Linked DNA regions of Oceanispirochaeta sp. M1. The protein of the gene in region 2 interacts with the protein of the main gene of each other region in a pairwise test. Links are inferred from orthologs where the notes say so. Each region holds a gene or a part of one and is shown on either strand. Other genes may lie near its edges.

Region 1 (2,957 bases), on a different replicon or contig from region 2:
CTGTGGAAGAATTGATTTTTGTTCCTCCGCTCTGTTTCAGAATTTTTCCGGCTACAACAATGTTTATACTCAGTTTTGAGTTTTGTATACCCATACGGCTCTCTTCACCAAGAGCAAATTCCATCATATCCAGATAATCAGAGGAGCTCAGTCCTGCCGTGGCGGCAGGGCCGAAGTTCTCAACAAGCGGATTATTGAGTGCCGGGTTTGATTCCAGCAGGGCTACAATGGTCTCTCTTGTTATCTTAACCGTCAGATCAGAGCTTGAGGCTCCTTTTTTAAAGTTTATCAGTTTACTCTGAGGTGAGTCTGTTTTTACTTTGGACAGTATGTCTTCTACAGAACTGAATCGGAAGCTTCCTTCCAGGTTCAGCTTGTCGGGGGTCTTTAATTCTAAACCGCTGATACTTTCATTCTCTAAAAATCCCTTTTCAATGGCTTCTACATCAAAGAAACTGCCCTCTTCATCGGGGATCTTTGTTTCAGGATCAAGAAGCATTTCCACCTGTTCGATTACTTCGCCCAGGTAGGAGGCCATACCTATTTCAAAGTTGACCTGTCCCTCTCCGGATTTCTCCAGGAGGATTTCCTGTTTCATTGTGCAGGAGAGGGCCGATAGAACGAAAAGACCCAATATTATTGTATTTCTGATAGTCATAGTTTCATGTTTCCTTATTTAATGTGCTTACTATAACAGATACAGGGGAGAGAGGTGAAGTTACATGTTTGTTTGAAATATAAAAAACTCCTGTTCTGATGAACAGGAGTCACGATTTTAAGGTTCTTCTCTCTATTTTTTGGGTGGCATAAGATCTGTGATCGTCCCTTCTGCCATCTCCGCCGCCAGGGCAAAGGTCTCTGACAGAGTAGGGTGGGCATGGATGGTGAGGGAAACGTCTTCAAGATCGGCCCCCATCTCCACCGCAAGGTTGGCTTCTGCCAGGAGTTCCCCTGCATTGTTACCGCATATACCGGCTCCCAGAACCCTCTTTGTCTTCGGATCATAGAGAATCTTTGTGATCCCCTCATTCCGTCCATTACTGAGGGATCTGCCTGATGCAGCCCATGGAAAAACACCTTTTTCATAGGCTATACCCTGAGCTGCAGCATCTTTTTCTGTCAGACCTGTCCAGGCAATTTCAGGATCTGTATAGGCAACTGATGGAATACATACAGGTGAAAACTCTGCAGGTTCTCCCGATATAACCTCTGCGGCAACACGTCCTTCATGGACTGCCTTGTGGGCCAGCATGGGTTGCCCTGTAATATCACCGATGGCATAGATATTTGAGGCTTTTGTCTGTCTTTTTTCATTGACCGTGATGAATCCCCTCTCATCGGGGCTGATACCCAGATTCTCCAATCCAATTCCCTCTGTGTTGGGTCGGCGTCCGATGCTCACCAGTATTTTGTCATACAGTGCAGGTTCAGGAGCACCGTCACCTTCAAAGCTTACAAGGAGTCCCTTATCCTGAGGCTCTACCTTTGTTACTTTGACTGAGGTGTATATGGCTTTCAGTTTCTTCTTATACATTCGGGCCAGCGGTTTAACCAGGTCGGGATCTGCAGGAGGGATAATTTGATCCATCAGTTCTACAACAGACACTTCAGATCCGAAGGCATTGTAGACAGTGGCCATCTCCATACCTATGATTCCACCTCCCACAATCAAAAGGCTTCCGGGAACTTCCTCCAGCTTCAGGGCATCTGTGGAGTCCATGACTCTCGGGTCGTCAAAGGGAAACATGGGCAGTCGCAGAACAGAAGATCCTGTAGCGATTATGGCCTGTTTAAAACTGACCTCTGTCTCATCCTCTCCCTTGACTGTCAGGGTCGATGATGAACTGAATGTACCGGTTCCTGTGAGAACCTGGACCTTCCTCTGTTTAGCCAGTGCCCCGAGGCCCTTGGTGAGAGCACCCACAACGCTATCTTTATGGCCCCTTATTCCATCAAGGTCCAGCTCAGGTTTAGCAAATTTGATTCCGAACTTGTGGGCTTCTCCGGCTTCATTGATAACCTGTGCCAGGTGGAGGAGAGCCTTAGATGGTATACACCCTTCGTTAAGACACACTCCCCCCAGGATTGCTCTCTTTTCTATAAGGGCTACCGACTGCCCCAGGTCCGCTGCTCTGAAGGCGGCGGTATATCCTCCCGGACCGCCTCCCAGAACCAGGGTATCTACTTCAATATTTTTTATTTCTGACATTTTATAGTCTCCTGTGGTTAATTATTATAGAAGGATTTTCTTCATATCTTCCAGAAGATCCGCCAGGTGTCTGACAAATCGTGCCGCCATGGCTCCGTCTATAACCCTGTGGTCATAGGAGAGGCTCATGGGGAGCATCAGCCTGGGTTGAAACTCCTCACCATTCCATACCGGCTGCATAGCAGATCGGGAGAGTCCCAGAATGGCTACTTCCGGAGGATTTATTATGGGCGTAAAGGATGTTCCGCCTATTCCCCCCAGATTTGATATAGAGATTCCCGCACCCTGGAGATCGGCGGCTTTTAGTTTTCCATCTCTTCCCCGGAGAGCCAGATCTTTTATGGAGGCAACAATTTCGGTCAGGTTTTTCTGATCAACATCCTTTATTACAGGGACAAGCAGCCCCTGGGGAGTATCCACAGCAATTCCGATATTGTAGTAATTCCTGATATAGAGTCTGTCTCCTTCAGGAGCCAGAACAGAGTTGAACCGGGGGAATTCTTCCATCGCTTTGTACAGGGCCTTAACCACAAAGGCGAGAACCGAGAATTTTACTCCCTGACTGCCTTTGGCATTGAGCTCTTTTCTCCAGGTTTCCAGATAGCTGATATCCGCCTGCTCATATTGAGTCACATGGGGAATATTTACCCAGCTGCCGTGGAGGTGGGGTCCTGAAATCTTCTGTATTCTGGTCAGCTCCTCTTCAGTTACAGAACCGAACTGTGAGGGATCCGTATAGGCTGCTTTT
Region 2 (3,000 bases):
TTCAAATAACCTTCCATAAGAACAGCCCGGGGGTCCATGGCCTTATATACCCGGTGTCCCATGCCCATAACCTTTCTTTTTGTCCGGTTGGCCTCTTCCAGAAAGGGACGCACATCTTTTACAGAGTCAATCTCCTTAAGCATATTCACAACCTTCTCATTGGCACCTCCATGGAGAGATCCATAGAGAGATCCGATGGCAGCGGAGATACTGCAGTAACAGGTGGACAGGGAAGAGGCCACAACCCGGGCCGTAAATGTCGAGGCATTCAGTCCGTGTTCCGCATGGAGGATCAGACATTTGTCCATGATATCCCCCTCTTCCTGTGAAGGAGCTTCTCCCCGGAGCATATACAGGAAGTTGGCCCCATGATTCAGATCATCCCGGGGTGGAATATATTCCTGTCCGTTTTTTATTCTGTAAAAGGCGGCGATGATGGTGGGAAGCTGTGCCACCTGATGCAGGGTCTGCCGGCAGTTACAGTAGGCTGAATGTTCTATCTTATGATCCACATAACCACTGAGAAAATTGATGGCCGACTGCAGCAGTTCCATGGGATGGGAGTCCCGGGGAAAGCTCTTGATCATATCCAGAATGGGAGGACTGATCCTACGGGAAGTTCTCATCTTAGTAGTGAAATCGTCAAGCTCTTCCTTATTGGGAAGATGACCATAAAGGAGAAGGTAGGCGGTTTCTTCATAGCTTGAGTACTTCTCCAGAACATCTATGGAATATCCATAGTAGTACAGTTTGCCCTCTTCACCATTGACCTTGCATATACTGCTCTTTGCGACAATAACACCTTCCAGACCTTTGTGTATGACTTCTTCTGACATCATCAAACTCCTTTTAAATTCTTTATGCTGGAATCCCGTGAAGATATCCGGAATTCGTTTTTTGCTAAAAATCGATCAGCATCCTCCTGGGATCTTCAATGCTGTTTTTCACAATATTCAGAAACCCGACGGCTTCCCGTCCGTCTACAATTCGATGATCGTAGGTCAGGGCAACAAACATCATGGGACGGATGACCACTTCATCATCCCGGACAACCGGCTTTTTCACGATGGAATGCATGCCCAGAATACCCGACTGGCCGGGAGAGGGGATGGGTGTGGAGAGAAGACTTCCGAATATGCCGCCGTTGGTAATGGTAAAGGTACCTCCCCTGAGTTCATCGGGTAACAGTTTCCGCTCATTGGCACGACGGGCAAAGGAAATAATCTGAGATTCTATTTCCACGAAGCTCAATCCGTCGGCCTGCCTCAGGACCGGTGTGATCAGCCCCTTGTCCGTGGAGACGGCAATACCGATATTGAGATGGTTCCTGAAAAGGAGATCCTCACCGTCAATGATGGCATTGATCTGGGGATACTCAGCCAGGGCAGAACAGACGGCTTTGACAAAGAAACTCATATACCCGAGTTTGACTCCCTTTTTCTTCAGAAAATCATCCTTATACAGGGTTCTGATCTCCATGACTGCCGACATATCCACCTCATTGAAGGTTGTCAGATGAGCCGACTGTTGTTTTGATTGAACAAGATTGGCGGCGATCTTCTGACGTATACGACTCATTTTTTTCCTGGTGAAGGCTTCAGGAGACGCGCCGGGGGAACTCTGCGGAGCCGGAGCTGCAGTGGGGGGGCTCTGAACAGCAGCTGGAGCAGGGGAAACAGATTCAGTCTCAGGGACTTGAACAGGCTGAAGTCCCTTGGATTTTATATGACTCAGAACATCCTCCCTGGTGACATGCCCTTTTTTGCCGCTGCCCTGTCCCTCAAAAGAACTCAGACCATAGCTGTGCAGCAGTTGACGGACAGAAGGTGAATAATGATCTTCCCCGGAAACGGCCCCGGACAGCATAGCTGTATCTTCAAGATGCCCTACGGTCTGACCGATCTCCACTTCCTCCCCCTCCATGATCAGGATTTTAAGGATTCCTGTTGCGGGTGACGGAATGGACAGTGTCGCCTTGTCTGTTTCCAGCTCCAGAACTTCTTCTCCCGCCTCGACGGAATCTCCATCCTGTTTGAGCCAGACGGCCAGATAACCTGTGCTCACAGATTCACCCATTTCCGGTATTTTCAATTCAGTCATTTGTTTTTCACCTCATCAAATGCATCCTGGAGCAAAGCTTCCAGCTCTTCCATATTCTTATTATGGGCTCCTGTGGAGGAGCTTGCCGAGGGCAGTCTTCCCACATAGGACCATTTTCGCCGTCCCAATTGATTCAGGGGCTCATGGACAAAAGACCAGCTGCCCTTGTTGCGTGGTTCTTCCTGAACCCAGCGCAGCTGCTTCACTGATCCATAATATTGAATGATCTCTTTCAGGCTCTCCGCCGGAAAGGGGTAGATCTGTTCCAGCCGAAGGATGGCAGCCTTTCTGCTTCCCAGTTCTTCCCGTCTTTCCAGAAGATCGTAATAGACTTTTCCTGAACACAGGAGGAGTATCTCAGCCCCTTTGTATTCATCCCGGTCATCAAGGACTGTCTGGAATTTCCCCTGCTCCAGATCCTTCAGATCAGAAACTGCTTTTTTATGGCGGAGAAGGCTTTTGGGGGTCATAAGAATCAGGGGTTTCCTGAAGGGCTGAATCATCTGCTTCCGGATCAGATGGAAATACTGTGCCGGTGTCGTCAGATTGCATACCTGCATATTATCCTCGGCGCAGAGACTGAGATATCGTTCAAGGTAGGCATTGGAATGTTCGGGACCCTGACCTTCATAGCCATGGGGAAGGAGGAGAACCATTCCACTGGAACGGAACCATTTCTGCTCTCCTGAGCAGATAAACTGATCGATGATTGTCTGGGCACCATTGGCGAAATCACCAAACTGGGCTTCCCAGAGAACCAGAACTTTAGGCATAGCCAGGGAGTAACCGTATTCGAAACCCAGAACAGAAAATTCTGATAAGGGACTGTTATATACCGAGAAGACACCCATGGGTCCTGTGGATTCTTTTTCCAGATGTTTTAAAGGGACATAGGAGTCG

Evidence for each region.
Region 1: the proteins of sucB (region 2) and lpdA interact in binary tests that used the Escherichia coli proteins (3 or more experiments, as listed by UniProt). The link is inferred for Oceanispirochaeta sp. M1 from one-to-one orthologs.

The regions. Positions count from the first base shown.
Region 1 is NZ_QQPQ01000001.1:176,809-179,765, forward strand. It holds lpdA (dihydrolipoyl dehydrogenase), read right to left. Parts: upstream 2,210-2,957; coding sequence 791-2,209; downstream 1-790. Other genes in the region: DV872_RS00735 (hypothetical protein), read right to left, coding at 1-658; DV872_RS00745 (2-oxo acid dehydrogenase subunit E2), read right to left, coding at 2,234-2,957. UniProt on the Escherichia coli protein: Lipoamide dehydrogenase is a component of the glycine cleavage system as well as of the alpha-ketoacid dehydrogenase complexes.
Region 2 is NZ_QQPQ01000029.1:24,951-27,950, reverse strand. It holds sucB (dihydrolipoyllysine-residue succinyltransferase), read right to left. Parts: upstream 2,101-3,000; coding sequence 901-2,100; downstream 1-900. Other genes in the region: DV872_RS18355 (2-oxoglutarate dehydrogenase E1 component), read right to left, coding at 2,097-3,000; DV872_RS18365 (citrate/2-methylcitrate synthase), read right to left, coding at 1-836. UniProt on the Escherichia coli protein: E2 component of the 2-oxoglutarate dehydrogenase (OGDH) complex which catalyzes the second step in the conversion of 2-oxoglutarate to succinyl-CoA and CO(2).